Regions from separate parts of the Marinococcus sp. LNHM4E3-1 genome, predicted to be linked through region 1. Evidence: predicted binding sites of a transcription regulator. Region 1 holds the regulator's gene; each other region holds the start of a gene.
What was found. Region 1 encodes LexA, which represses DNA repair genes until DNA is damaged. Its sites were predicted from a motif close to CGAACATATGTTCG; they were not measured.
Positions count from the first base shown of each region.

Region 2: dinB (DNA polymerase IV) is a predicted target of LexA. The motif match lies at 8,235-8,248, and genes of this name have one in related genera.
Region 3: recA (recombinase RecA) is a predicted target of LexA. The motif match lies at 2,125-2,138, and genes of this name have one in related genera.

Region 1 is NZ_JBQLID010000001.1:392,496-402,798, reverse strand. Features, by position in the region: gene tkt (transketolase) at 1-1,785, opposite strand, end outside; gene ACTRXI_RS02050 (DUF896 domain-containing protein) at 1,973-2,212, opposite strand; gene ACTRXI_RS02045 (YneB family resolvase-like protein) at 2,280-2,939, opposite strand; gene ACTRXI_RS02040 (hypothetical protein) at 2,967-3,209, opposite strand; gene lexA (transcriptional repressor LexA) at 3,368-3,994, shown strand; gene ACTRXI_RS02030 (IS1182 family transposase) at 4,119-5,702, shown strand; gene ACTRXI_RS02025 (hypothetical protein) at 5,742-6,056, opposite strand; gene ACTRXI_RS02020 (hypothetical protein) at 6,186-6,464, opposite strand; gene ACTRXI_RS02015 (hypothetical protein) at 6,506-6,805, opposite strand; gene ACTRXI_RS02010 (hypothetical protein) at 6,979-7,305, opposite strand; gene ACTRXI_RS02005 (hypothetical protein) at 7,327-7,620, opposite strand; gene ACTRXI_RS02000 (hypothetical protein) at 7,691-7,933, opposite strand; gene ACTRXI_RS01995 (hypothetical protein) at 8,081-8,383, opposite strand; gene ACTRXI_RS01990 (sigmaY antisigma factor component) at 8,499-8,678, opposite strand; gene ACTRXI_RS01985 (hypothetical protein) at 8,722-8,847, opposite strand; gene ACTRXI_RS01980 (hypothetical protein) at 8,849-9,112, opposite strand; gene ACTRXI_RS01975 (hypothetical protein) at 9,358-9,579, opposite strand; gene ACTRXI_RS01970 (hypothetical protein) at 9,831-10,280, opposite strand; gene ACTRXI_RS01965 (hypothetical protein) at 10,296-10,303, opposite strand, start outside.
Region 2 is NZ_JBQLID010000002.1:138,863-149,165, reverse strand. Features, by position in the region: gene ACTRXI_RS02830 (FAD-dependent oxidoreductase) at 1-1,275, opposite strand, end outside; gene ACTRXI_RS02825 (GNAT family N-acetyltransferase) at 1,295-1,756, opposite strand; gene ACTRXI_RS02820 (Cof-type HAD-IIB family hydrolase) at 2,022-2,882, shown strand; gene ACTRXI_RS02815 (catalase) at 3,118-4,581, opposite strand; gene ACTRXI_RS02810 (alpha/beta fold hydrolase) at 4,854-5,630, opposite strand; gene ACTRXI_RS02805 (HD domain-containing protein) at 5,712-6,302, opposite strand; gene ACTRXI_RS02800 (YIP1 family protein) at 6,394-7,029, shown strand; gene dinB (DNA polymerase IV) at 7,050-8,168, opposite strand; gene ACTRXI_RS02790 (glutaredoxin family protein) at 8,378-8,647, shown strand; gene ACTRXI_RS02785 (PH domain-containing protein) at 8,916-9,356, opposite strand; gene ACTRXI_RS02780 (hypothetical protein) at 9,370-9,732, opposite strand; gene ACTRXI_RS02775 (hypothetical protein) at 9,844-10,303, opposite strand, start outside.
Region 3 is NZ_JBQLID010000001.1:168,006-178,308, forward strand. Features, by position in the region: gene ACTRXI_RS00845 (competence/damage-inducible protein A) at 1-443, shown strand, start outside; gene ACTRXI_RS00850 (DEAD/DEAH box helicase) at 427-2,034, shown strand; gene recA (recombinase RecA) at 2,294-3,379, shown strand; gene rny (ribonuclease Y) at 3,725-5,287, shown strand; gene ACTRXI_RS00865 (TIGR00282 family metallophosphoesterase) at 5,351-6,148, shown strand; gene ACTRXI_RS00870 (stage V sporulation protein S) at 6,249-6,509, shown strand; gene ACTRXI_RS00875 (ABC-ATPase domain-containing protein) at 6,610-8,319, shown strand; gene miaB (tRNA (N6-isopentenyl adenosine(37)-C2)-methylthiotransferase MiaB) at 8,416-9,999, shown strand; gene ACTRXI_RS00885 (YlbF/YmcA family competence regulator) at 10,004-10,303, shown strand, end outside.

The sequences.
Region 1 (10,303 bases):
GCGGTATTCCTCAGATTGATGATCGAACGCGTGGAAGTTCGGCATGCTGACGACGTTGACCGTCAGCCCGTCGTTCTGCAGCTGGGCTTTCGCATCCACCGCGAGGGACACTTCCGAGCCCGCAGCTACGAGAAGGAGATCCGGCTTTTCGGCCTGTTCGCCGATCACGTAGGCTCCTTTGCGGACGCCTTCCACCGCTTTTTCCTTCGTGTCTTCGAGCGTCGGTACGCCCTGGCGGGTCATGACGAGCGCCGTTGGCGTCGATTCGCTTTCCATCGCCACGCGCCACGCAGCGACCGTTTCGTTGCCGTCCGCCGGACGGATCACGTTCAGGTTCGGAATCGCCCGGAGCGCCGCCAGCTGTTCCACCGGCTCATGCGTCGGGCCGTCTTCGCCGACCGCGATGCTGTCGTGCGTGAATACCTGCGTCAGCGGCAGCCCCATCAACGCGCTCAGGCGCAGCGCCGGACGAAGGTAATCGGAAAAGACCAGGAAGGTCGAACCGAACGGCTTCAGACCGCCGTGCAGCTGAATGCCATTCACAGCTGCCGCCATGGCGAATTCGCGGACACCGAACCAGATGTTGCGGCCGGTGTAGTCGTTGCGGCTGAAATCATTCTCCGCTTTGATCAGTGTCTTGTTGGAGCCGGCCAGGTCGGCCGATCCGCCGAAGAGCGACGGCACGGCGGCCGCCACTTCCTGCAGCACATCGCCGGAGGCGGCACGGGTCGCTACTTTTTCATCCGTAAAGACCGGCAGATTGGCGTCCCAGCCTTCCGGCAGCTCGCCGGCAATCGCCTGTTCGAGTTCTCCGGCGAGTTCCGGGTTCGCCTGCTTGTAGGCGTCAAACAGCTCGTTCCATTCCTGTTCGGCCTTCGCACCGGCCTGCTTGACTTCGTCAAACAGCTCGGTTACTTCCGGCGGGATATGAAACGCGTCGTAGTCCCACTGGTAGGCTTCTTTCACCAGGTTGTACTCCTCGTCGCCGATCGGCGCGCCGTGGGCCGCATTCGTGCCGCCTTTGTTCGGTGCTCCGTAGCCGATGACGGTTTTCACTTCGATCATCGACGGTTTCGGGGACTGCTTCGCTTCTTCGATCGCTGCTTCAATCGCATCAACGTCGTTGCCGTCTTCGATAAAGACCGTGTGCCAGCCGTAGGCTTCATAGCGCTGCAGCACATTTTCGGAGAACGACTGGTGAAGCGCGCCGTCAAGCGACACGTCGTTGGAGTCGTACAGCACGACCAGGTTGCCGAGCTTCAGGTGGCCGGCGAGGGACGCCGATTCCGAAGCAACGCCTTCCATCAGGTCGCCGTCGCCGCAGAGCACGTAGGTGAAATGATCAACTACGGCGTGGTCGTCGGTGTTATACTTGGCTGCCAGATGGCGTTCGGCCATCGCCATGCCGGTGCCCATGGCCAGTCCCTGGCCGAGCGGGCCGGTGGTTGCCTCCACGCCGGCGGTATGCCCGTATTCCGGGTGGCCCGGCGTCTGGCTTCCCCACTGGCGGAAGTTTTTCAGTTCCTCGAGCGAGAGGTCGTAGCCGCTCAGGTGCAGCATGCTGTATAGAAGCATCGACCCGTGTCCGGCGGACAGCACGAAGCGGTCGCGGTTAAACCAGTCCGGATTGGCCGGGTTGTGGTTCATGGATTTGGTCCAGAGCGCGTACGCCATCGGCGCCGCTCCCATCGGAAGCCCCGGGTGACCCGACTGGGCTTTTTCAATACTTTCGATGGACAGCGTCCGAATCGTGTTAATTGCTAACTGTTCTGTGCTAATTGCCATGCATATGTCCCTCCACTGTATGTATTTTTGGGTGGAAACCCGCACTTATGAGTTGACCCCGCGGGAATTTCCGTGTTCTAGTACGCTTTTATGATAAAGGTTTTAAAACGATTACACAAGCGTGTTAATAGAGAAAGAAGAAAATCAAAAGGCCTGCTCTTTGTTAAGACCAGGCCTCTCTTTTATCTTAATGCCGGAAGCTGCGGTTCCGTCGTTTGACACGCTCGAGCTTACTTGGAGTTACATCCGTGCCCTCTTCATCCACCACTTTTACGTTTTCGAGCTGGTTTTTAAACGAGGAACGGAATTTACTTAAATATTCCTGACGCAGCGCCTGCTGTTCTTCTTGTTCTTCTGCAGTCAGCCCCGACGATTTTTGACGTTTGGCTAACTCATTAATCCGGTCAATTTTTTCTTTCGAAAGCATAAGTTGCCTCCCTTAAAATGGCGTTCCTTTTTTATTATATTAAAAACAGCGCCGTACCGCAAACAAATCACTGCGGTTCTATCTCCGCGCGCTGCTGTTCATATTCTTTATAACGTCGGTGCACCGTCGCTTTAGAAATATCATAGCCAAGGCCCCGGAGCGTCAGAGCGATATCTTTAAACGTCAGCTCCCGCTGTTTCAGCTTAACAATTTCTTCAATGGGCACCTCTATTTTCTTCCGGCCGCCGCTGCGGTTTAATCCGAAGTTTTCTTCCGGGTGGTACCCGTTTTCCACCGCCCGCTGCATCCCCCGCTTAATTTTAAAATTATGCAGCCGGCGCTGATGCTCTTCCACAATGGACAAAATTTCCATAATCATATGATCGGTATCCGCAATTTCGAGCTCCCCGTCATCCTTTACTGTATAGATGGACGTGCCCCTTTTCTGCAGCTCATGGAGCACGGCGATTTTAGCATTTCCGCGTCCAAGCCGCGTATCATCGGTAATCAGCAGTGTATCCGCCCCGGTGTCATCGAGGAGCTCAAACACACGGAGAAGCCCGTCCCGTTCCACGGAATAGCTGCTCTCCTGTTCTGTCACGGTCTGCTGCACCGCCCAACCGTTCGCTGCAGCAAGAGCCTCCAGCTCCTCCTGCTGCCTGGCAAGCGAGGACTGCTGTTCTTCTTTTTCCGTACTTACCCGGGCGTAAATGATGCATGCTTTCATTTGTCTGCGTTCCTTTCCGTTCGTGTTTTACTGTTCGGCAGCGTCAAACGAAACCGTTCGTTCCCACGGCTGTTCCTGATAGCCCGGCCTGTCCTTCAAAACCGGATGCTCCTGTTCATAGACGATTTCTGCCGGCCGGTCTGCTTCCGTGCCGCCCAGCGTGTCCGGAGTGATCGAAGCGTCCGCTGAATATACCAAAAATAAAAGCGCGAATGCAAATAAAGCAAGCATCGTCCAGTCCGTTGAAGTGAAGGTTTTGAGTTTATTCATATGCATGTTCCCCCTGAATGAGAATGTATGTTCTTATATTCATTCAGTATACCAGAATACCTGTTCCCGTCAACAGAAATATTAGAACGGGTGTTTGCGTTTTTGTTCCCCTCATGCTATACTTTACTCAGAAAAATTCCTCAAAAGGAGGTGCGGAGATGAAGCTATCCAAGCGCCAGCAGCAAATTCTTGATTATATAAAAGAAGAAGTAAAAGAAAAAGGCTATCCGCCTTCGGTCCGGGAGATCGGAGAAGCCGTGGGGCTCGCCTCGAGTTCAACGGTGCACGGGCACCTCGCCCGTCTTGAAAACAAAAATTTAATCCGCCGCGACCCGACTAAGCCGCGGGCAATTGAAGTGCTTGAGCTTGAAGACCAGGGCAGCGAGCCGATTCACGAAAGCAAAGCTGTGTACGTGCCGGTGATCGGTAAAGTCACGGCCGGGGAGCCTATCACTGCGGTGGAAAATGTAGAAGAATACATCCCTCTTCCGGAGCGCATGGTGACCGACGAAGAACAGGTATACATGCTTACCATTCAGGGGGACAGCATGATAGAGGCCGGCATTTTTGACGGGGATCTTGTTGTCGTTCAAAAACAGCAGACCGCTGATAACGGCGATATTATTGTCGCTATGACCGATGAAATGGAAGCAACGGTTAAACGGTTTTATAAAGAAGAAAACTTTATCCGCCTGCAGCCTGAAAATGCCACCATGGACCCGATCATTTTAGAAAACTGTACGATACTCGGCAGAGTCACCGGCGTTTTCCGCACCATCTTTTAATCACATAAACGGGGCTGTCCCAAAAATAGGACAGCCCCTTTCCTATGCGCAAAAAAAGAAAGAAACCATCCTTCGATGATATGGTTAAGTCACGACACTCTCCATACGACAAGGATGATTTCTTATGTTTACCGATGATAACACACAGAGCTTCCCGATACCAACAAGCCTGAAACCCATGATCCCCGAGGGGGATCTGGTCCGGATCGTCAACGACACCATTGATCGGCTGGCCGAGCGGTTTGGGAGTCCCCAAGCTTCTTCGGCGGGACGCCCGGCCTATCCACCTCAAACCATGACCAAAATCGTCATCTATGCCTATGCCCGGGAATGGTATTCGGCCCGGGCGATCGAACAGGCCCTGCAGGAAAACCTCCGCATGATGTGGCTGGCCGGGGGCCTGACGCCCAACTTCCGGACCATCAACCGATTTCGCTCCGAACAGATGCAGGAACGCATCACGCCGCTCTTTCACCACGTGGTTCAGGAACTGCTCGACGAGCAGTTGATCACCGGGGAGCATTATTTTCTGGACGGGACCAAAATCGAAGCGGATGCCAACCGGTATACGTTTGTGTGGCGCAAGTCCACCGTCCGGTATGACCAGCGCCTCCAGGAGAAATTGGCGGTGCTCTGGCAGGAAGTGGCCCCTTTTCTTTCCCTGCCCGACGGGCAGGAACGGATCGACGCCGATATCCTCCGGGCGGTGGCGGTCCAGCTGGCCGGACGCCAGGAGAAGGCCGGGCCGCGTCAGGCCGACGCGGCATCACCCGAAGAGCGCCGGGAAGCTAAAGCCGAGGAAAAGTGGTGGCGAAAGCGTCACCGTCAGATCGAGCGGGATTATCTGCCGCGACTGGTCAAATACGAGCGGTACCTGGCTACCTTCGATGGGCGGAACAGCTTTTCGAAAACCGATCCGGATGCCACTTTTATGCGGATGAAAGACGACCACATGGGTAACGGCCAGCTGAAACCGGGGTACAATATCCAGATGGGTACGGAAAACCAGTACATTGTCGGCTATACGGTGCACCCCAACCCGATGGATACCCGGTGTTTGCTTCCGCATCTGACGATGCTGGACGAGCGGCCCCTCCCGTTTCCGGGCCAAATTATTGCCGATGCCGGATATGGCAGTGAACCCAACTACCTGACCCTGATCGAGGAAGCCATTCCGTTTTTGATTCCATACCCCCGCATGCGCCAGGAGCAGACCCGGGCCTTTCAGCGGGCCATCCATCCGGTGCAGAACTGGACCTATGACGAACAGGACGACCTGTACTGGTGCCCGAACCACCGAAAAGTGCGGTTTCAAGCCTATGAGCGACGCACCGACCGCTATGGCTACCAGCGGGACCTCAAGCGGTATGAAAGCGAAGACTGCAGCGACTGTCCGTTGAAACCCCAATGCACCACCGCAGAAGGCAACCGACAGGTCCGCATCAACCCGGTCTATGAAGAGGGCAAGGCGATCGCCCGCCGGGCGTTAACGAGCGACGAGGGAGCATCCACCTATGCCCGGCGCAAAATCGAAGCCGAAAGTGTTTTTGGGCACTTGAAAGCGAACCGTCGCTTTCGTCGGTTTGCCCTGCGGGGCACCGCCAAGGTGACCACGGAATTTGGATTATTGGCTGTCTCCCATAATCTACGGAAAAAAGCAGAAACCACAAAAAAAGAAGCCGGAGAATCATCTCCAGCTTCCGCTTAAAAGAGCCATCATTCGATTTTTGGGACAGCCCCGTTTCTATTATGCCCGGCACGCAAGCGTCCGGTACGACGTAACAATTTTATTTCCTTCAACATCTCTATCCGTAATCACTATCACTGTGGCTGACGTAATATTTTCCTGTTCGATAAATTCAAGCCCCCGGTGCCAGAGCCATTCATACACCGTTGTCATGTCTACGTTCAGTTCATTTGTCCCCAGCGCTTCTGCCGTAATCTGCATCGACAGCAGCAGCTGGTCGCGCTCAAAGATGTGAAGCACCGGTCCATTAAAATGTTCAGACTCTCCCGGGCTGCCTTCATACGGTCCGTGGTAAAAGTCAAGCAGGCGTGCCATCACGATTCCCCCTTTAACGACTTCGGCGCCGATACGTGCCTGAAGTTCGTTTTTCTATTGGTGAATTGTGATTCCTTTTCCCTGCACCTTTGCTGCTAAACCCGAATTTCTTCCCCGTCTCCTGAAAGGTTACTGGTCGAGCCACTCTTTAATCTGCTGCTTATCGTTATCATCAAGGTTGCCTTCTTCAATCCAGTAATTCATCAGCTTCATCATGCCCTGCTTGGAGAGCCCCACCCGGCTGCTGTCGGATGGATGGCTGCTGATGTCCGTTTTTCCGTATTGGTAAATGGATACGTACGGCGCCTCCGCGTGGTTTAAATTGTGAAGATCTTTCTTTTCAAAATGCAGCATTTGTATGCCCCTTTCTATTTTCCGGAATGTTTTTTGTCCCTGCGTCTGCCACAAAAAAGAGCCTCCCGGGAAGGAAAGCTCCGCTTAGCGTTTGTTTACATGGATTTAGAATACGGTTTGTGACAGATCGAATGATCGATGGTTTCATCGGGTTCACCGCTGTACACACAATCGCAGGTATCTAATACGTAAGTATGCTCTTTGGCGTGAATGACCTGACTTCCCTGATGAAATAACAGTTTTTCATCGGCCGGCTGAAAATCACTCATCGAATGAAGCACCACTTCATAGCCATCGGCGTATTCAATCACCTTGTAATGAATTTCATGACCGTCACTGCTATAGGTCACCTGCGGCTGCGTTCTGCATTTGAATTCCACTAAAGCCACTGTCATCCACCCCCTCCACTTATTTATACCACAGTTTTTTCGGTTCGAGAAGACACCCGGCCGTTTTTTTCCGAAAGAATTTCCTTCCCAAATGAGTGAAAACCGTTTCTCTCTCTGCCTGCCGGAAAAGAAGCCTTTAGCCATTTTCTTCTATATAAATAAAAACAAAAAGCACCCTCTCAGCTCGAGGGCGCTTCGAAATCTCTCAATAAATTGTCGTACGTTTTGTTTATTTCTCCGTCCGTCACGTCCTGCACGGTAATAACAAGACGCTTCCTTTCCGCCGGCGCTTCCTGTTTCAGATAATCCAGGCCGATGCTCCACAGCCAGTCTGGTACGTTTTCTTCCTTTAAACTCGCTTCGGCTGCCATCGCTGAGGTGGTCACCTGGACGAGCAGCACGAGTTCTTCGTCCTTATACACTTCGACTGATTCCCCGGCAAAATGAAGCGGGCGTATGCGGTAGCCTTTCAGCCCTTCCTGGGAAAAATCCGCTTCCTGTGTCATCATCATCCTCCTTTTATTCGATTACGACTGTTCCTGAAGGGCACTGCTTCCTTCAAGCTCTATGCTTTTCTGATCCGACCGGGTGATGTAGGCCTGTCCGCCAAACTGAAACCCTTCCCGGGTGTAAAAATATAAATCCAGCGCAGGAGAAGCACTGTCGAATGCCTGGTGGAAAAATTCCTCGTTGTCGCAGTCTGTAATGGAAACGGTCCAACGTTCAAGCGGTCCACCGCCTGCCTGAAGGTGACCTTCATTTACCTGAATAACTTCATTTGTGGAGACTGTTTTAACAGCTTCTAGTGCTAGTGTCGGCATCGCGTCCTCCTGAATTTCATTCTTTTAAAAGGGCGGCTTGTATAAAACCGCCCGCGGGATGCGTTAATTTCTATTCGTCTACCTGCCGTTTGTATTCTTCATAAAGCTCGCGGCCTTCTTTTGTGATTTTAATACCGCTGTAAACCGCCTGGTCTTTTTCTCCGGAGGCATCGTCATACGTAACATATCCATGCTCCGCAAGCTCCTGAAAACGATCCTGCTCGATTTCATCCACCGGCGACCATTCGGCGCCGATTTCCCCCCGCTCGACTCTTCCGGCCAGCTGGGCCATTGCTTCTTTTCTCGGACTCATGACTTTCTCTCCTTTCCAATCTTTGAGCATCTTTTCACAGCTATAATCCCCGAATTCGCACGTATTAAACGTTCCCCCGATTTCCGGTTTTCGTGCATATAAAAAAACAGGCGCCAGCTTCCGCTGTCACCCGTTGTCATACCTGCTTTATATCTGCACCAGTTCATCAAGACCATCGAGGTGGCAATGCTTCTTCCCGCCGCCTTCAATGTTTTTAAATTGAACGATCCCCTGATACTCTGCTTCTTCAGTTTTGAACCGTATACTGATGCTGTTTCGATTGATAAACTCTTCGGAAAACTCCTGTTCTGCATTATAAATGGCCATCGTCCAGGCGCTTTCCCCGATCCGGTCCGGATCGGACGTTTCGAGATACAAGTATGCAGACTCAAATCGCAGCTCCGATTCGTCGAGTACAATTTCGTTAATTTCCTGGGTTTCCTGTTTCATTTTTGTCGCCCCTTCACTCTAATAGGTGCTGCATGTGCCGGCAGAAGTCCCGGCTTCTTTTTATGCTATTACACCTCGACGCCGGTTTGAAACCTCGGAAGAGCAGCAGCCGGGCTTACTTCTTCCATTTATGAATGACGTAAAAAGCCACTGCCGGGGTCGGAAACTGTGTTAATCCCCACAGACCCCACTTCCATTTGGCTTTGCCCTGCTTTTCGGCTTCCCGGTAAAGCCACCAGGCCTGAAGCAAAAGCAGCGGAGCCAGCAGCCAGGCGGTATTTCTTTTTTTGTTCATCATCATCTTCCTCTCTGACAAAGACTGGGAGGTGCTTTATTCATTATACTACGCCAATGCCTTTAATACTCCCCCACCCAATAAAAAACCGGACTTCCTGGAAAAAGTCCGGTCCCCTTGTAAGTAATAAAAAATATCCCCCGGTCCGGTCCCGGCCTGAACGAATCATGTTACATATTGTCCTTCTCTTTCCACTGTTCGTTTAACACCGGCAGGTCGCTTACGACAGATATGATTCGTTCATTTTCCCGAAAATCCCGTATGCCTTTCAGCAATTCCTCTTCAGTGTTAAAAATATGCTTTTCTTTAGCCGGAAATTTTTCCCTAATGTCTTCTTTAGTCCCTACGAACACTTCATTTCCTTCTTCATCGATCACATAAGAAAATTGAGAGATAGCGCATGCTCCTTTCAACTTCTGTTCCGCCCAAAGCATAACACTCCTCCGCCCTATTGCATAGGAAACAAACATTACCACCGCGGTATACAAGCGACACCCTTTTGAAATTACATTAACTCTGCCCCGGTACACATGTATATAAAAAGAAACAAAACGGATATCGGAACAATTACATCACTACAAATAATTATTCCACACAACATATTGTAGTGTATATTTTAAAATACATAAAACGTTCGAAAACACTGAGCACCCTTCATTTATTATCAGCAGACGGATGGTTAATATAAAATATATGTGTTTCCGTGAAGCGTCATTGTTTCCTGGTCAAATGGCATATAAATCCTGTCGTACTTCGGGGAAAACGAGCTGTCATCAAGCGCGTGGATGTCAAAGACAAATCCGTCATCGGTTTCCCAGGTCAAACAGTGCAAAAGACTCCCCTCATCGCTTAACAGTACCTGCACATAACGGACATGACGGTTGACATACACGGTAGCCATCGTTTATCCCCCTCTCCTTTATAATACTTCAATTTCAAGTAATAAAGTACTATTATTTTTCTAAAATTACAGAATTTATTTTCTGGTTCTTTTAACCTGATCCAGCATTTTTTTACCGCTGTATATATTCCGTTGTCTTATGTGTTGATACAAAGCGATATATTTTACTACACTCGATTGTTTTAAACTACGCCTATTGAAATAAAGTCACAAAAAAAGCCCGGAACATATCCGGGCTACAACTGTTGTTTTTATTCTTCGATATAAGGAAGCAGAGCCTGCTTAAATAACATTGATGCCTGTTCGTCATTAAAAACAGTGCCTGTTTCCGTTTCCCATCTGCAGGTGTTCAAGTCCTTCAGATAAGCACTGCGGGGACGGACGTCGCTGACGTTGTAGGCAGAGTCGTTGATACGGATTTTAAAGCTCATTTCCAGAAAGCCTTTGCGGGTGAACACCTCGCCGGTCTCAATAATAAGCTCAGAAACGCCGTAAAAATATTTTACATGCTTGTTGCTTTTTACTTTTTCCACTTTTAAATCCGACCGGCCGTTAATGGTTCCCATTAATTCATCAAACATGCCTGTAAGCTCCTCGGAGCAGGCGCGTATGCTTTCCATCTGTTTTTCTTCCTCCACGGTGGACGCCTGTTTTTTATTCTGGCGGGCCGTGCTTGATAATTGATGAATCCAATCGTCCATGTAAGACTCCTCCCTTTAGCGCA
Region 2 (10,303 bases), on a different contig from region 1:
TAACCTGGTTTTACGGTTCTCAAAATCCGTTAATGCTGCATCAGGCACTCTGTCTCCTGGATGCAGTACGCCTTCACGCCTGAGCTCTTCCTTCAACGGCGGTGCCGACGCCCGGTATCTCACAGACAAATGCGACAGTCGGCGGATAAAGGCCTCCGGGAGCTGTTCAATCATCTCCACCATTTTCAGCGTTCGGTTTCTTGCCTGCACAGCAATCGGCTTTTGCACAGTCAGGCTTCGAACCGTCCAATCCGTCGTCCGGTTAACTTTTCTTGCGACTGGAAGCCGTTCAGTCTCATATGACTTAAGCAGTGTTTCCGGGCAGGCCCTTGCACATACCATTCCAAGCTTCCAGCTTAAATTAATGCTGTCCTGGATGCCTAGATTCACACTCTGGCTTGTCATCGGGTGATGAGCATGTGCCGCTTCACCGACTAAAAACACGTCCCCTGCCCGAAACTCTTTTGCCTGATGAAACACAGCCTGCTTCGACTGCACCGTCACCGCCTTTTGCATTGACAACGGGCGGCCAGTGATTTTTTGATAGAGCCCCCGCAGAGAAGCTTCCGTATTTTTAAGGCGGGCGTCTGGGTTGTCGCGGTCGATCATCATGATTCTTGCCTGGTGACCGGGAAGGTCTGCGGCAAACATAATTCCTTTTTTATTAAACATCATGGACGGAGCATTGTTTGTCATCCGCTGCTCTGTATTAATATCTGCCATTATTAATTCAGAGCCGCCCTCCATTTTGCATTTAATGGAAGCAAGCTCCCTGACAACACTTTCAATCCCGTCGGCCCCGACGACATAATCAGCAATTATCCGCTCCTCCATATTATTTTTTTCGATTAACGCTTCTGTTTTTAAACCATTCTGCTTCAGCTGCGTAATGCGCGTGCCCCATTCCACAGATGTTTTCACTAACGCACGCTGCAGGACACGCTGTACATCACAGTTAGCGAGCGACAATACATATGGATACAAAGATTCTTCTTTCAAAAAATCGAAGGAGGGAGTAAAAATCTTTTTTCCTTCGTAATTGAATTCCAGTGAATGATAGGGTATACCTATCTCCAGCAATGGCTTTGTCAGTTTAATGCTTTCTAGCATTTCCAGCGTCCGCGCATATAGAAGCAGTGCTTTTGGTTCGTGGGCAGGGGACTTTTTAGCTTCAAGCAGTCGGACATTTACATCATAGCGTTCCAAAGCCCGTGCCAGCACAAGTCCTTCGATGCTTGTACCGGCGATAATAATATTCGTATGACTCGTAACCATCTCTCCAGCCCCCATCCTCTTAAAGCTCTTTATGCACTGTAACCCGTTTTGGTTCATACCCGATTTTTTTATAGAAGGCTTCTGCTATATAATTCTGTGCCAAATAGTCCAGCTCAAGCCTATCTGCCCCGTAGTCCCGCGCAGCATATTCCGCCTCTTTCATTAAAAAAGCTCCGACGCCCTGGCCCTGGTGTTGATCCTTCACTACAATCTGGTAAATGTAGCCGTAGTGCGAGGGACGTTTAAAATCGCTGCCTTTTTCTTTGCGAAGCTCAAGCCAGACGTACCCCAGCGGCTCTTCGTCTTCGACAGCGATAAAAAACATGTGGCAGTCGTCAGCGAGCTTTTTTTCAAAATATGATTGAGCCGACGGCTGATCATAAGGGAAGAAAAGTTCAGGATGAAGGTTTACGTGCCATTCGTGCAGTGACTGATTTAACTGGCTGAGCAGCACCGGGTCTTCTGTTCTTTTAATGTACATAACCACGCCCCCTATTCAATATCCTGCGCATTCTTTTTCCTTTGATACCTTCTTGTCTTACTTTTCCATATCCTTCTACGGCCATTAAAAAGATTCTCCGGACATGAGCAATCCAGGATTTTTACACATCTTCCGAACGAAGCTGTATAATCATGTTACCATTATTATACAAATTTTTGCGCGTAATTTCGTTGTTCACGATATTTTATGTTAAAGTATAAAAGGTTTATGCTTTTAACCTCGTCTAGTAATGGGAGGACACAACATGTTTTCAATGGTCGCAATTGACTTGGACGGCACTCTTTTAAACAGCGAAAACCAATTAGATGACAAAACGATACAAACACTTGAAACAGCGGCCGGAAATGGCCTTGATATCGTTATTGCTACAGGCAGAGCCCACTTTGACGTATGGAATATACTTAAAAACACTTCTCTTCACCCGTGGGTGATTTCTGCGAACGGGGCTGCTGTTCATTCTCCCGCCCGTGAGTTGTATATCTCTGTGCCACTTCCAAAGGAGACAGGGATGGAAGTACTTTCATGGCTGCATCAGCACGAATTCTATTATGAAGCGTTTACAGAAAAAGCAATCTACACTCCCCACAACAGCCGGGAGCTGCTTCAAATCGAGCAGGACCGTATTAAAAGCGCCAATCCTCATGCAGATACAGCTTCCATGCAGAAGGCAGCGGAACGGCAGTACAGCCAAACTGGATTTTCTTTTATTGAAAGCTATCTCGATCTGCATGATATGAACGTTTCCCTGTATAATATTTTGGCGGTCTCTTTCATCGAAGAAAAGCGCCAGACAGGCATTGACCACTTTAAAAACCGGGAAGATTTAACCCTCGTTACTTCAGGTGATCATAATTTTGAGGTTGAACATACGGGAGCTTCGAAGGGGCTTGCGCTTGAAAGACTTGCTACAGAGCTTGCTGTACCGTTAAAAGATACTGCCGCCATCGGAGACAATTACAATGATATCAGTATGCTAAAAACAGCCGGCTATGCCGTCGCTATCGGAAACGCTGTGGATGAAGTCAAAACCATTAGCGACCATATTGTTGGCACAAACGACGAGCACGGCGTTGCGGAAGCTATTACATACATGCTGAATTCTTAAACGATGCATTTTTTCATCTGTCTTTATCATACCACGTGCTGAAACATTTTCGTCTTTCTTTTCAAAATATAAACAGAGGCGCTGAAACTTCACTGCATAAGCCGGGTTCCGAAGAATTTCTTTGGATCCCGGCTTTTTTCATAAAAAAATCCCGTGCCTGAAAAGGCACGGGTGCAAGTTGTGAGTGGATGATGCATAAAATTAAAATTGGTGATTGCGCAAACGGTGATACTGCTTACGCTTCTTCTTGCGGTACTTTATAGCCGAGTCCTTCTGCAATGCGGCGTCCGTAGTCTGGATCCGCTTTGTAGAAGATTTCTAATTGACGTTTAATAATTTCATCCTTGCGGACTGGTTTCATGTGGCCCACAAATGCATCAACGAGACGCTGCTTTTCGTCCTCGCTCATCATGCGGTACAGGTCGCCTGCCTGCGTGTAGTGATCGTCGTCAGGATAAGGTGTGCTTGCAACCTTGCCTTCTACATCAAACGGGCTGATTTCTGCTGCCGCGTCTTCAGTAGGACCACCGTAGCTGTTCGGTTCATAGTTTTTCGAACCGCCGCCGTTGTCATCTGTACGCATAAAGCCGTCACGCTGATAGTTGTTTGTCCCGCTTACTGGTTTGTTAACCGGAATCTGCTCATGGTTCGCCCCTACGCGGTAACGGTGAGCGTCGGAGTAAGAGAAAAGACGTCCCTGCAGCATTTTATCTGGAGAAGCCTCAATGCCAGGTACGAAGTGTCCCGGAGAAAACGCAGCCTGCTCTACTTCTGCGAAGTAGTTCTCAGGATTTTTGTTTAATGTCATACGGCCGACTTCAATACGTGGATAGTCTTCCTTCGACCAGATTTTAGTTACATCAAACGGATCCCATTTGTACGTGAGTGCTTCTTCATAAGGCATGATCTGTACATACAGTGTCCAGGAAGGATAATCTCCTGCTTCAATAGCATTGAATAGATCTTCTGTATGATAGTCCGGGTTTTCCCCAGCTATTTGATTTGCTGTTGGCTCGTCAAGGTTTTTAACGCCCTGATCACTGACAAAGTGGTATTTTACCCAGAATGCTTCTCCCTGGTCGTTGACCCACTTAAATGTGTGACTGCCGTAGCCATTCATGTGGCGCCACGTTGCCGGAATACCACGGTCACCGTGCAGATACGTGATCTGGTGCAGCGACTCTGGAGAAAGGGACCAGAAGTCAAATGCCATATCCGGATCTTTCAGGTGCGTCTGCGGGTCGCGTTTTTGTGTGTGGATGAAATCCGGGAATTTAATAGCGTCACGAATAAAGAAGATTGGCGTATTGTTACCTACGAGGTCGTAGTTACCTTCTTCTGTATAGAATTTCACGGAGAAACCGCGCGGGTCACGTACTGTGTCCGCTGAACCGGATTCGCCCGCCACTGTGGAAAAGCGGATGAACATTGGTGTTTCTTTGCCTTTTTCGCTTAAGAAATCAGCTTTGGTATATTTAGAAATTTCATCGTTTGTCACTTCAAATACACCATGAGCACCGCCGCCTTTTGCGTGAACGACACGCTCAGGAATGCGCTCGCGGTTAAAGTGAGCAAGTTTTTCTAAAAGGTGTACGTCCTGAATAAGAGTGGGACCTCTGGTGCCTGCTGTCAACGAGTTCTGGTTATCTCCTACTGGAGCACCTGAACCGGTTGTTTGTACATTTTTACGATCAGCCATGCTTTCATCACCTCTTAATTATTTTCATATTCCATATGATAACATATCCCACATAAAAATCAATATTATTTTATAACAATTTTAATCTGGGAAATAGCTTTTCAAACCTTTCACACCTTAAAAACAGCTTAAACCCTTCAAAAACCATTATTTCTATCGACTCAATTGAATATCTGCCTCTTCAATTGAAAATCACAGCGGCTCTCCGGCGTTCTGAGCAAAAGAGCAGGCCGATTCGTTTAGTAAACGTGCTCTTGCTCTTTTTATCGGCTTTATTTCAAAAATTCTCTGACTTCTTCTACGAATCGTTCATGCTCTTCAACGTTTATGCCGTGACCCGAATGTTCATATTCCACAAACCGGCACGAAGGAATCAGATCAGCTATTTCCCTCCCGTATTCCGGCGGATTCAGGCCGTCGTATTTTCCGCTGATCACAAGTGAGTCCGCTTCTACAAAAGGAAGCTGGTCCCGGAAGTCAAACCCCTTTAAAGCATCAGACGCTGCCTGCTCTTCTTCGGCATTCAGCTCGACAGCACGGTCTTCGATCTGCTTTGACCAATCCTGTACCTTGCCAATATCATGATAGATATACATCGAGGCTTTATTTAGTTTTTCACGGTGGGAAAGACCGCTCAGCTCGGCTTCATGCTCAGCAAACAAGCGCGCCGTGGAAGACGTTTTTCCATGTGCTTTCGGTGCTGTTAACACAAGTTTCGCCACTCTTTTTGGAGCTTCAACAGCTACACCCTGAGCTATATAGCTCCCCATTGAAACACCGACCAGGTGAGCTGATTCAATACTGAGCTCATCCATCATGTGCAGTACGTCCTGTATATGATCTTCCAATGTATATGCTTCAGGCTTGTCTGACCTGCCGTGCCCTCTCATATCAAGTGCTATAACGCGAAATTGGTCTTTCAACTGATCCATTTCACGTTCAAACATCGTGTGATCTCCAGTCAGTCCGTGCAGAAAAATAACAGGATATCCCTGGCCCGCTTCTTTATAATACAAAGTGACTTTGTCCGCACTGCTCATCGTCGACATCTCTTCCATCCCTTCTAAATATCACATTGGGAAAATTGTACCATAAGATATTTCCGGGGTGTTAGTTGAACGTTGCTCTAGTCAATCCTCGCTTGTGAAATACCCCTCATTTAACGCTTCATGCCACCAATGAGCAAAAATTTCTTCTGCAGCAGGGCTGCTGTTTTTCCATGTCTGTGCCCGGTTCTCCACGTCCTGCGGCCGGACACCGTTTTTTCTCCAGGAAGCTCCGTTGGTAAAAATATTCTGTCCCATAGCCTGCATCCGGTCAAGCGAACGGGCAAAGTCTGCCTCGGTACTCTTTTCCTTTTCAAATTCACGCCATCTTTCCATGTACCAACGCCCGAGCTCAGTCGGAAGCCTGCTTTTTATCTTTTCCGCTGCCTGCCATTCCCTTTCTTCCTGATCTTTTTTACCCTCTTCGTTATACGCAAACGTATCGCCGGCATATATTTCCACCAGGTCGTGTATCAACAGCATTTCCACTACTTTCGCAATGTCCATATCCGGATCAACCTCCCGATACAAAAGCAGGGCATACATGCATAAATGCCAGCTGTGCTCTGCGTCGTTCTCCCGGTCGCCATCCTTCTTTAATGAAGCACGCTGAATGGATTTCATTTCGTCAAACAGTTCCAGTGTTTCTAAAATAGAAAATAGCCTGGCATTCACGGCCCAACCTCCTTATACAACCTGTTTTCTTTCTTCAAACTATTGTACACTAACATTAGATGGAAAAAAGATACATTAAGGAAAGCGGGGAATGATCATTATGAATCCCAGGCAGCTGTCAGCTTTGCTTACTGCACCCCGAAAAACGTACCGGCAATTAAGCGATCATCCAAAGCTTCACTCCACCGCCCTTTGGATCGTTATCATTGCCGGAATGTCTCAGGCCTTTGCACAAAACACCCGGGAAACGGCACCGCTTGAAACGGATTCCGCTTTTTTTACGTTTCTGGCAGCAACCGGTATTATCGCCGCGTTCCTTATATTTCAAATTGTCACTTTTTACTTGAATGGACTGATCCTAAAGCTCGTTATTTTGATATTCCAGGGCAGTATGAACGCCCGGGAAGCCCGGACTATTTACGGACTCTCCCTTTTTCCGCAGGCTATCATTTTCCCCCTCATTTGTTTACTATACATCGGACAACTTGCGGGCAATGATGACACGGCTACGATGCTTACAGCCATCGCCGGGGTTCTCACAGCCGCTGCTTCTATTTGGACTATTGTCACCCAGGTGAATTTAATTTCCGCCGCTGCCGGCTTCTCCGGCGGTAAAGCGTTCGGGGCATTTGTAGTGTTTGCCCTGTTACTGACGCTTCTCATTTTTATTATAGTTATGCTTTTAGCTTTGATAGCTATTTTCTTCTTCGGCGTCTTCTCCAGTTAATCAACTAAAACAGCTGCGTTTTAAAATAGACGCAGCTGTTCGTAATTAACTGTTTTGTAAACCTTGCCACGACCTCCCGTTACTTCTCCCGGACCGTAAAATTCCGAAGCTGTAACTCCCAGAAGCCGGACAGGATCTCCCCCGGAGACCCCTTCCTCGAGTAAAAGACGCAGAGCCTCGAGGAGCTCCGCACGATCATTGCTCGGGTGCTCGAGCGTGGACCGGCGGGTTATCTGCTGAAAATCAGCAAATTTTATTTTCAGCACAATACATTTGGCTCTTATGCCGTCCTTTTTCAGCCTGGCCAGCACCTGATCAAGCAGCTCTTCAATGACTGGAAGCATATCCTGCACAAGCAGAAGGTCCTGCGAAAGCGTCGTCTCTTTTCCGAGCGATTTCCGCTCCCTTTCCGGATTCACCAGACGTTCGTCGATTCCCCGGGCCTGACGGTAAAAAACATGACCCTGCTTATGAAACAATTCCACGAGCCTTGCTTCGCTCAGCTGCTGCAGGTCTTCCCCGGTTGCGATGCCGAGTGAATCAAATTTTCGTTTGGTTACCTTTCCCACTCCGCGAAAATCACCAATGGAAAGAGCCTTTACGAAAGCATCCGCCCGGTCTGGAGTAATAACTGTCAGACCATCCGGCTTATCATAATCCGAAGCCGTCTTTGCAAGAAATTTATTATATGAAACACCGGCAGAGGCAGTGAGACCGGTCTTTTGATAAATTCTTTTCCGTATCTCTTTAGCTGCGAGCGTAGCGGACGGGAGGTTCCAGTGGTTTTCTGTCACATCGAGATAAGCCTCATCCAGGGAAAGAGGCTCCACCAAATCTGTGCAGTCATGAAAGATGGCCATAATTTCACGCGAAACCTCTCTGTATTTCTCCATGTTCCCTTTAATAAAAATGGCCTCCGGGCACCTTCGGTAGGCTTCGTAGGAAGACATAGCGGAATGAATACCGTACGGCCTCGCTTCGTAGGAGCATGTAGCCACGACACCTCTTGACCAGGGAGAACCTCCGACTACTAGAGGCTTGTTCCGTAAACGGGGCTGGTCGCGCTGTTCAATGGCTGCAAAAAAAGCGTCCATATCAATATGAATAATCTTCCGGAGCTTTTGTTCCTCCTGCTTCATTTCCTACGCCCCCTTATACGCGCAGTTTTCTGTTCCTTCTATTATAGCGGACAATACCTCTTTTCACAAACGTACGTTCTTATTCAATAGTATTCTACGGCCTGGCCCTCTGTCCTCTCCATTGCGTTCTCCGGCACTTTGGTATACTATCATAATCGTATAAATACAAAGGCGCCGCGGTACACCCACACCCGATTGGAGGAATATATATGAATTATGAAGTTCAGATTTTTACCCAGCCAAACTGCTCCTCCTGTGCTAAAGTAAAAGGCTGGTTTCAGGAAAACCGTATTTCTTTTATTGAAAAAGATATCGTCAATGACCCACAGGCGAACCAGGAGTTCGGTGCATTAAACGAAAAATTCGTTCCCATTACTATTATTGTTACGGACGACAAAAGATATCAGGTCGTCGGTCCAAATCTGAAAAAAATAAAAACGCTTGTTACTACCGTCGGAATATCCGGCCAAAGCAATTAATGCTAACGGCATTCAGCACTGGTTTTAAGCCAGTGCTTTTTTATATTTATTGAACAAGATCCTTTAGGCCCCGCTGTTCAAATAAAGATGCTTGCGGTTATGCCTCCCGGGGTAAATACCTATAACAGCAGGAATTTGCAGCGAAGGGAGGAAGATTCGTGCCTACAGTGCTTTTTATCGTAACGATAATTATTGCCGGAATGGTTTTAGCTTCTATTGGGTTCTATTTCCTTCGTAAATTTTACGACAAATTATGAAGAAGGACCGTTCACCGCGTGAACCGTCCTTCTTTTGGCATTTCAATATTTTTGTTTTTCGCAGCCAGTTTCTCCAGAAACAATGCTTCGTCTTTCGGTGCAATATGCTGATGACGATTTCCCTCCTGGTAAATCACCTTCAGCCTTTCCGGGGTTGCCCCCTTAATCCATCCGGGCACCTCTTCCACCCGTTGAATAGAGTCATAAGGAATACGCAGCCGGATTAAAAGAGAGGCGTGGACTGCCAGATGCTCTTCGTGCAATTCATATTTTGTGAAAAATACAATCTGTGTCACTAAAATGATAATAACCGCATCAATTACAGCTCTCAGGATGGTCCCCGGCCCTCCATCATACATAAACAGAGCCTGAAAAATAGAATACCCCAGCAGCACAATAGCTATGACCGCAAAGGCGGACAGCAGTCTGCTTCCTTTCGCTCGAAACACCATTATCCGGTCTCCTCTAGTTTTTTTTATCAGAACCGTTTGGTTTCAACCCGTACTTATAAACAATAGGCATAAGAACCATTAAAAGCATCGAATTCGTAAACAGCGGAAGAAAGATTTCGTGAGCTTCCATTACGACCCCGATAAATGAAACAATCAATACCGGCGCCGTTGCCACCAGTATGGTAATTAGTTCGCGTTTTGCACTCCACAGCTGTCTGCTGTCCGCTATTGATAAAATGAGCATCCAGTACACCATGAACGCAAGCGGCATCATGGCATCGATAAGAGGCTGATCCAGCACAAAAAAGAAGACCAGACGCACAGCCGATAGTATAGCTAAAATAACAATAATTAATTGACGAAATGACGACTCCAAGATGTATTCGCTCCCTATTCCCTGCTTTTTGCCGTTCTCGGCTTTACTGTAAACAACGCAAACCCCAGAATCATCCCTATTACATATTTCATCATGCTGTTCTTCCTTCCATTAAGGACGGAATTCCAGATAGACACCGTTTGGATCCTGCACAGTCTCCGTCTCTTCCGCTCCCTGAATAACTACTTTTTCAAGTTCGAAGGCACGCTTTTCCTCCCAGGCAGGCACTAGCGCTTCTGCACCCAGAACGGTCAGCCAGTCGTGTGAATCATAAGGCTCGGGACTGGTAATGAGGACAGACTGCACCTTCTCTTTTCCTCCAATAGGAAGCTCTTCCGCCCAATCAAGCTGAATCTTCGGCCCGGTAGGCGGCTGTAGGAAGGTTCTTCTTTCTTTTTTGTTGATCCCCCATCCATGTTCCTTTGCACGCCGAAGAATACCGGCATGTTCTTCCCCATTTACACGATAGCCAAAGTAGCCGAACGTATCCATTCTTCCTGCGCCAAAGGTGACCCTCACCTGGCCGAGACTCATTTCTATCATCCGGAACGTTAACCCTTTATGACGGAAG
Region 3 (10,303 bases), 220 kb from region 1:
CCCAGACGATCGCTTCGGCAGAAAGCCTGACCGGCGGCTGGTTTGCGAAATCCATCGTGGATATCCCAGGCGCCTCGAGCGTATTTCAGGGCTCGGTCACGACGTATTCCAAAGCGGCCAAGCAGCACATTCTCGGCATTGACCGGCCGCTGCTCGACGAGGAGGGCGCCGTGAGCGCAGCCTGCGCAGAAGCAATGGCTGAAAAAGTGAAGGAAAAATTCAACACCGACGTCGGTATTTCATTTACCGGTGTCGCCGGGCCGGACCGTGACGAAGGGAAGGAGCCCGGACTCGTCTGGATAGGAATTTCCGGACCGCAGGGAACGATCTCAAAACAAATTCACATCGCCGGCACCAGGGATCGTGTCCGCTTTATGGCTTTATATGAAGGGTGCCGATTGTTATGGAAAGAAAAGGTGGTAGAAAATGACAACATTCAATGATTTTCAAATGAAGGACGAAATTAAGCAGGCTGTACGTGAGATGGGCTTTGAAGAGCCATCCCCGGTGCAGGAAAAAGCGATTCCCGATGCCCTCGAGCAGAAGGATCTGATCGGACAGGCGCAGACCGGTACCGGTAAAACGGCAGCGTTTGGCATTCCGATTTTAAATAAAGTGACCGAGGAGCCGCACGTGCAGTCAATTATCATTACTCCGACCCGCGAGCTGGCCATTCAGGTATCGTCGGAAATCCAGAAGCTCTCCAAGCATTTAAACATCCGTTCGCTGCCAATTTACGGCGGCCAGTCGATCGGCCATCAGATTAAAGCGCTCAAGCAGGGCGTGCAGATTGTCATCGGTACGCCGGGCCGGGTGCAGGATCATCTTCGCCGCAAAACGCTGCAGCTCGACAAAGTTAATACTGTCGTGCTCGACGAAGCGGACGAAATGCTCGACATGGGCTTTGTGGAAGACATTGAAGCGATTTTAAAACAGGTGAACGTCGACCGGCAGACGCTGCTGTTCTCAGCGACGATGCCGCCGGCGATCCGCAAGCTGTCGAAAAAATACATGGTGGACCCGGTGACGGTATCCATCAACAAAAGTGAAGTAACGGCGCCAAACATCGAGCAGTCGTACTTTAAGGTGCTCGAGCGCAACAAGCAGGATTCGCTCTGCCGGATTCTTGACGCGCGCGACCCGGACCTCGGCATTATTTTCTGCCGCACGAAAAAAGGTGTGGCGGATCTGACGGAAATTCTGCAGGCAAGAGGCTACCTTGCAGACGGGCTGCACGGGGATCTGACCCAGCAGCACCGCGACGCCGTTATGAACAAATTCCGCAATGGGGCGATCGAATTTCTCGTCGCCACAGACGTTGCCGCACGCGGCATTGACGTTCAGAATGTAACGCACGTGATCAACTACGACATTCCGCAGGATCCGGAAAGCTACGTTCACCGTATCGGCCGTACAGGCAGAGCCGGCCGCAAGGGCGAAGCACTGACGCTTGTGACGCCGCGCGAAATGAAGCACCTGCGTTCGATCGAATCGGAAATTAAAATGTACATTCCGTCGCACCGGGTGCCGACCATCGAAGAAGTGGTGGAAAAGCAGCAGGAAGCGTGGAAGCGCCAGATCGCCTCGCAGATGGAGGAGGAGTCGGAGCTAAGCCTCTTTAATGAGATTACAGATGAGCTTCTAAACGAATATGATCCGAAGGACGTCGTCCGCTCGCTGATGAAGCTGAACTTTGCCTCCACGGTGAGCGAATCCGAAGAAGGCAGCGGCTTCGGTGAAACCGGCGGCGCCCGCGGTATGACAAGATTCTTTATCAATGTCGGCCGCAATGTGAACATGACGCCGAAAATACTGATTGAAGAAATTTCGAACGCGGTCGGTATTCCCGGCAAGTCGATCGGCAAAATTGATATTTTTGATAAATTTACCTTTGTGGAAGTACCGCAGGACAGCGCACCGTTTGTGTATGAAGCCCTCCGGCACGCACGCATTAACGGCACGCGCGTGAACCTCGAGCCGGCGAAGCCTCGTCCGGCCCGTCCGAACCGGAACACGCAGCGCCAGTCCCAGTAATCCGTTCGCTCTTCAGCGGCAGCCGCCGCTGAAGAGTTTTTTTACCGTCAGCCTGGCAGCGGCAGGGCGTTTCGGGCAAAAGAAAAAACACGAATAAATGTTCGCATATCTGTTGGCAAACCGGACAAAAAAAGATATAATGTAGAAAGCAGGAAAACAGCGGGAACGCTTCCTGAACAACAGCAGGCATGTATGGATACGTTCTTCGTGGGGAAGAGAGTATCTGTTTAATAGTATATATCCTTGAAGGAGAGATAAGATGAACGAAAGAAAAGCCGCATTGGATCAAGCACTGAGCCGCATCGAAAAACAGTTTGGCAAAGGGTCGATCATGAAGCTCGGCGATCAGACCGACCGCCGCATTTCCACCATTTCCACCGGCGCCCTGGCCGTAGATATTGCCCTCGGGGTCGGCGGCTATCCGCGCGGACGTGTCGTGGAAATTTACGGCCCGGAATCCTCCGGTAAAACGACAGTGGCTCTGCACGCCATTGCTGCGGCCCAGCGCGACGGGGGCACAGCAGCCTTTATCGACGCGGAGCACGCGCTGGATCCAAGCTATGCACGGGCTCTTGGCGTTAACATTGATGATCTGATTCTTTCCCAGCCGGACACGGGCGAACAGGCACTTGAAATTGCCGAAGCGCTTGTACGAAGCGGCGCAATCGACATTCTCGTCATTGATTCTGTAGCTGCGCTCGTGCCGAAAGCAGAGATTGAAGGCGAAATGGGCGACAGCCACGTCGGCCTGCAGGCACGTCTGATGTCCCAGGCGCTGCGGAAGCTGTCCGGGGCGATCAGCAAATCGAACTCGATTGCCATGTTTATCAATCAGATCCGTGAGAAAGTCGGCGTCATGTTTGGCAGCCCGGAAACAACTCCCGGCGGCCGTGCGCTGAAATTCTACTCCTCGGTGCGTCTTGAAGTGCGCCGGGCAGAAACGCTCAAGCAGGGCAACGAAATGGTCGGTAACAAAACGAGAATCAAAGTGGTGAAAAACAAAGTAGCACCGCCGTTCCGTCAGGCGGAAGTGGATATTATGTACGGCGAAGGCATTTCGCGCGAAGGTTCCATTCTCGATATCGGTGCTGAGCTCGACATCGTGCTTAAAAGCGGCGCATGGTACTCCTACGAAGGCGAACGTCTCGGACAGGGACGGGAAAACTCGAAGCAGTTCCTGAAGGAAAATGAAGCAACGGCCGCGGCGATCGAACGGAAAATCCGCGACCATTACAAGCTCGACGACATCCAGTCCGAACCGGAAGAGCCGGAAGAAGAACCGGAAGCTCCGGCGGAATCCGGACTGCTTGCTGAAGAGGAAGAAACAGCAGATACGAACCGTTAAATCAACGCCAGGGCGCCGGAATTCCGGCGCCTTTTTTCATTCGGAAAAAGGTCCGGGGGGAGCAGCAGCGCACGGAACTCCTGCCGGGCGGGCAGAGAAAGCAGGAGGACAGGCGGGAAGAAAACGGTGTCAATCCCTATAAAAACAGGGATTCCTGCCAGTGAGCTTTCTTGACAGCGCCATGCGGTAAAGATACAATAAAGAAGTGGAACGTTTGTTTTGTTCCGCACTTCGATGAGCGTATTAATTCGCAAGCAGAACAATGCGGACACGAAAAAGAATCATCAATGCAACTTTCGCAACAACCGAAAGTGAACAATCAGATAGCAAGAGGAGGTGACATGTATGAACACTGCAATCATCTCCATTTTGCTTGTTATCGGTGCATTGATAGTTGGTTTGATTGGATATTTTGTCCGAAAAGCGATTGCCGAAGCGAAATTCAAAAGCGCCGAGCACGAAGCCGGCCAGATTGTGAAAGAAGCTGAGCGGCAGGCAGAGACAATCTTAAAAGAATCGCGGTTGGAAGCTAAAGACGAAGCACATCAAATTCGGGCAGAAGCAGAGAGCACTCTGAATGAACGAAGAAATGAAGTTCAAAAACAAGAAAACCGCTTGATGCAGAAGGAAGAGACCCTTGACCGAAAAAGTGAGACGTTGGACAAAAAGGAAGAATCCTTGGAGCGTAGAGAGGAATCTCTCTACGAAAAACAACAACAGGTTGAGGAAAATAACAGCAAAGTGGAGGAGATTCTCGCCAAACAACAGGAGGAACTTGAACGTGTTTCCGGAATGTCGCGGGAGGATGCCAGAGAGCTGATCCGCCGCGAGACCGAACAGGAGATGGAACACGAAACGGCGCTTCTGATCAAAGAACGGACAGAAGAGGCCAAACAAGAAGCCAACAAAAAAGCGAAGAATATTTTATCCCTCGCCCTGCAGCGCTGCGCTGCCGACCATGTCGCCGAAACGACGGTGTCTGTGGTGAACCTGCCAAACGATGAAATGAAAGGGCGGATCATCGGCCGCGAAGGACGCAACATCCGGGCGCTTGAAACGTTAACCGGTATTGATCTTATTATCGATGATACCCCGGAAGCTGTCATTCTCTCCGGCTTTGATCCGATCCGCCGCGAGGTGGCGCGCATTGCGCTTGAACGCCTCGTGCAGGACGGCCGCATTCATCCGGCACGTATCGAAGAGATGGTCGAAAAAGCACGCCGGGAAGTGGATGAGTTCATCCGCGAATACGGCGAAGAAGCAACGTTTGAAATGGGCATCCACGGGCTGCATCCGGATCTTATGAAGATTCTCGGACGCCTTCACTTCCGGACAAGTTACGGCCAGAATGTGCTGAAGCACTCGATGGAAGTGGCGCATTTGACCGCGCTGATGGCTGCCGAACTCGGGGAAGACGAACAGCTGGCCCGCCGCGCCGGACTGCTTCACGACCTCGGGAAGGCCATCGACCATGAAGTCGAAGGAAGCCACGTGGAAATCGGCGTCGAGCTCGCTAAGAAATACAAAGAGCACGAGGTCGTCGTCAACAGTATCGCTTCCCACCACGGGGATACCGAAGCGACCTCTGTGATTGCTTCCCTCGTCGCGGCCGCAGACGCGCTGTCCGCGGCCCGGCCGGGAGCACGCAGGGAGACGCTTGAAACGTACATCCGCCGTCTGGAACGGCTCGAAGAGATTTCGGAATCCTTTAAAGGAGTCGAGAAAACCTTCGCCATCCAGGCCGGACGCGAGGTGCGGATCATGGTGAAGCCGGACGTGGTGGACGACCAGCTGGCACCGCAGCTGGCACGCGACATCACGAAACGGATCGAGAGTGAATTGGATTATCCGGGACATATCCGCGTAACGGTGATACGGGAGACCCGGGCAGTAGATTATGCAAAATAAAGCGGTGAGTGCCACCGCTTTATTTTTTTATGCTTAGATGCATGAAGAAAGGAAGACATTTATATGAAATTTTTATTTATCGGCGACATCGTCGGCGCTCCAGGACGGAAAATGGTGGAGGAGTATCTGCCGCGCTTAAAGCGCAGGTACCAGCCGACCGTTACAATCATGAACGGCGAAAACGCGGCGCACGGCAAAGGCATTACCGAAAAAATTTACAAGCAGCTGCTCGAAGCAGGCGCGCAGGTGATCACGATGGGCAACCATACGTGGGACAACCGGGATATTTTCGAGTTCATTGACGATGCCAAAATGATGATCCGTCCGGCCAACTACCCGGCGGGAGTGCCTGGCGAAGGCATTAAATACCTTCGTATTAACGACCAGGAGGTGGCAGTCATTAACCTGATCGGGCGGACGTTTATGGGCAATCCGAATGACGATCCGTTCCGGAAGGCCGACGAGCTTGTAACGGAGGCGTCCGCGCGCACCAACTTTATTTTCGTAGACTTTCACGCTGAAACGACGAGCGAGAAGCAGGCGATGGGCTGGTTTTTAAGCGGCCGGGTGAGCGCTGTTGTCGGCACCCATACCCATGTGCAGACAGCCGACGACCGAATTCTCGACGGCGGGACCGCCTTTTTATGCGACGCCGGCATGACCGGGCCGAGCGACGGCATTCTCGGCATGGAGCGCGAAGCGATCATACGAAAGTTTCAGACGAATCTGCCCACCAAGTTTGAAGTGGCCGAAGGGCGGGAACAGTTAAATGGAGTCGCTGTGAAAGCGGATCCGAAAACCGGAAAAGCGATGACGATTGAACGCATCCGCATTGACGAATCCCACCCATTTTTCGAATAAAAAAGAATATTTAGAAAAAAGCAGGAATCTGGCCCTTCTTTCATGAATTATGCCTAATACAATGGCGTTACCATTGATCCTACGCAGGGAGGTACTAGAAATGGAAGTATTAAAAGTATCCGCTAAATCCACTCCAAATTCTGTCGCAGGTGCCTTAGCCGGAGTTATTCGTGAAAAAGGAGCCGCAGAAATCCAGGCGATCGGGGCCGGCGCGATCAACCAGTCCATCAAGGCGATAGCCATTGCCAGGGGGTTTGTGGCGCCGAGCGGCATCGATCTGGTCTGCATTCCCGCTTTTACCGATATTGAAATTGACGGCGAAGAACGAACGGCGATAAAATTAATTATTGAGCCCAGATAGACGTTTTTCGCCGCATCCGGCGGCGCCCAGGCGCTGCCGGCAATTCTATACATATCACCGGCCGGTGGTACTTGGAGACGTCCCTGCGGCGTCTTTTTGTATGCCGGCAGACCATGAGAGGAGAATACCAATGAAACAACTGATTCAGACGCTAAAACGCATCGACCGCAAGGGCTACAAAGCCTATAACGATATTAAAGGGACCCACGAGTTTTCGGATTTCAAGCTGCATATGGACCACGTGCAGGCCGACCCGTTCGCCAGTCCCTCCCGTGCCCGGGTGACGCTTTCACGCAAAGCGCTCGACCTCGGCCCGGAGGTCGAGGAAAGTGACGCGCGCCGGGTGGCGGCCATCGACTTTTTCGCCCTTGTCATGCAGCAGGAGCTGAGCAAACAGAAGGGCAAGCCCGGCATTATTATCGACGGCCCCGGCCAGGAAATGATCGACCGCACAGCCGTGAAGCTGTCGAAGGATCACCTCGAAATCCGGCTGTCGATCCACCTGCCGGCGAGAGGCCGTACGATCCAGGGGCAGGAAGCGATTGAGCGGCTCACTAAACAGCTGCCGGAGGCGGTCCAGCGTGCCGTGCAGCAGTACTCCGGGCAGAAGCTGACTGCCCAGCTCGAGCTCGCCGACCAGCAGCAGGCCGTGCGCCGATATCTGGAGGACAACGACTGCATCGCGTTTGTGGCCAACGGCTCGGTGCTTCCACGCGCAAGCGGCGTCAGCAACCGCCCGATGAGCGGCAAGGAGGTAATCTCGTTTCAGTCGCCGAAGGAGCGCGAAGTGACGATTGAGCTTCCGCACGGCGGGCCGATTACCGGCATGGCAGTGCCAAAGGGCGTGACGATCATTGTCGGCGGCGGCTACCACGGCAAAAGCACGCTGCTTGAATCGATTGAGCGCGGGGTATACAACCACCGCGCCGGCGACGGCCGCGAGTTTGTGATCGCCGATCCGAGCGCCGTGAAGGTGCGTGCCGAGGACGGCCGCTCGGTGACCGGTGTGAACATCAGCCCGTTTATCGCAAACCTGCCGGCCGACAAGGACACCTCGTTTTTCACGACCGAAAATGCGAGCGGCAGCACGTCGCAGGCGGCGAATATTATGGAGGGCCTCGAGGCAGGAGCCGGGACACTTCTAATCGATGAAGATACGAGCGCGACCAACTTTATGATCCGTGACGCCCGCATGCAGGCGCTTGTTGCCAAACGCAAGGAGCCGATCACGCCGTTTATTGATAAAGTGCGCGCGCTTTATGACGATGAAGGCATTTCCACGATTCTCGTCGTCGGTGGAGCAGGAGATTATTTTGACGTGGCGGATTATGTTATCATGCTTGAGGAGTACGTGCCGTATGATGTGACTGAAGAAGCACGCCGGATTGCCGGCGAGCACCCGACCAACCGGGCGAAGGAAGCCGGTGAGGCATTCGGGGCCCTGACCGGACGCCGTATTGCGGTGAACCGCTTTGACGCGCGTAAGGGCAAAAAGGAAAAGGTGAGCGGCAAGGGCCGCGATACGGTCATGTACGGAGCGGAAACGATCGACCTGAGCGCGGTCGAGCAACTGATTACCGGCAGCCAGACGAATGCGATTGCCGAAGCCATCCGCCACGCGAGCCGGCAGTTCGAACAGCCGGCGCCGCTTCCGGAGGTGCTCGACTACATCGAGCAGACGATCGACAGGCAGTCACTCGACGCGCTCTCACCGTTTAAAAACCAGCATCCCGGGGACATGGCGCGTCCGCGGCGGTTTGAAATCGCGTCGGCCATTAACCGCTACCGTCCGCTCCGCGTCGAACGGTGATTTGAGTTTTAATGGTTTTCGGCTTATAATATGAAACGACTACAAAAATCACGGGCGGCGCGTCCGCCCGTACCTATAGAGAAGGGAGAGACCACCGTGACTGATAAAAAGCAAACGGATACGTCTGAACAAACGACTCCGGCGGTCGATCCGGCATACGAAAAATACTTTGATTTTTCCAAAGCCGAAGTGGAAAGCAACGAGGACGGCAAACAATACATGAAAATTGGCGGCCGGTCGATCGTGATCAACGACCAGCCCGACCATAAAGCAGGACGCAAGCGGACGAAGCAGGACGCGTCGGTTCACTACGATTTTGACATACCCGAGGATATGCGGGGCATCGGCTACGGCAAAAAGTACCTGATCCGCACGTACGGCTGCCAGATGAACTACCATGATACCGAAAACATGGCTGGCATTCTTGAAGAGATGGGCTTTGCCGAAACGAAGGACACCGAGGAGGCGGACCTCATCTTTCTGAACACGTGCGCGATCCGCGAAAACGCGGAAAACAAAGTGTTCGGCGAAATCGGCCACTTAAAAGCGCTCAAGCGTGAAAAGCCGGAGCTGATGCTCGGCGTGTGCGGCTGTATGTCGCAGGAGGAAAACGTCGTGAACCGCATCATGCAGAAGCACCAGCACATCGACATGATTTTCGGGACGCACAACATCCACCGCCTGCCGGAGCTTCTTCGCGACGCCATCCAGGGCAAGGAGATGGTGATCGAGGTCTGGTCGAAGGAAGGCGACGTCATCGAAAACATGCCGAAAAAACGCGCCGGCGGCACGCAGGCATGGGTCAACATCATGTACGGCTGTGACAAATTCTGCACGTACTGCATCGTGCCGTATACGCGCGGCAAGGAACGGAGCCGCCTGCCGGAGGACATTATCGCCGAGGTGCGCGACATCGCGCGCCAGGGCTACAAGGAAATTACGCTGCTCGGGCAGAACGTGAACGCCTACGGCAAGGACCTCGGGCTCGACTACGGGCTCGGCGAGCTCATGAACGAGCTGCATAAAATCGACATTCCTCGCATCCGGTTTACGACAAGCCACCCGCGCGACTTTGACGACTACCTGATCGAGGTGCTCGCGCAGGGCGGCAACCTCGTCGAGCATATCCATCTGCCGGTGCAGTCCGGCAACAGCGACATGCTCAAGCTGATGGGGCGCAAATACACGCGCGAGGAATACGTCGAGCTCGCCCGCAAAATCAAAACGGCGATTCCGCACGCGTCGTTTACGACCGACATCATCGTCGGCTTCCCGAACGAAACGGAGGAGCAGTTTGAAGACACCATGTCCCTAATGCGTGAGATGGACTACGACAGCGCGTTCACCTACATCTACTCCCCGCGCGAGCATACGCCGGCGGCGAAGATGGAGGACAACGTGCCGATGGACGTGAAAAAAGAGCGGCTCGCCCGCCTGAACGCGCTCATGGGCGACATTTCGAACCGCCGCAACAAAGAGCTCGAAGGCCAGGTACTTGAGGTGCTCGTCGAGGGCGAAAGCCGCAAAAACGCCGACGTGCTCTCCGGACGGACGCGCACGAACAAGCTCGTGAACTTCCGGGCGCCGAAGGACGTTATCGGCGAAGTCATCTACGTCCAAATTGATGAAGCCAAAACGTGGTCGCTCGACGGCCATGTTGTGGAATTCGCGGAGGTGTAAGCAGATGGCCTACACGAAAGAAGAAGTGATGCAGGAAGCCGGGCGCCTCGCCGAACGGCTGAAGGAAACCGAGGAAGTGGACTTTTTCATCCGCGCCGAGACGCAGATTAACGACAACGTACGGATCCAGAACCTGATCCAGGAAATCAAGGACAAGCAGAAGCAGGCGGTTAACTTCCAGCACTACGAAAAAACGGAAGCGAAGCGTCAGGTGGAAGCGCAGATTAACGACCTGCACGAAGAGATTGAAAACATTCCGATCGTCGGGCAGTTCCGCCAGAGCCAGACCGAGGTTAACTACATT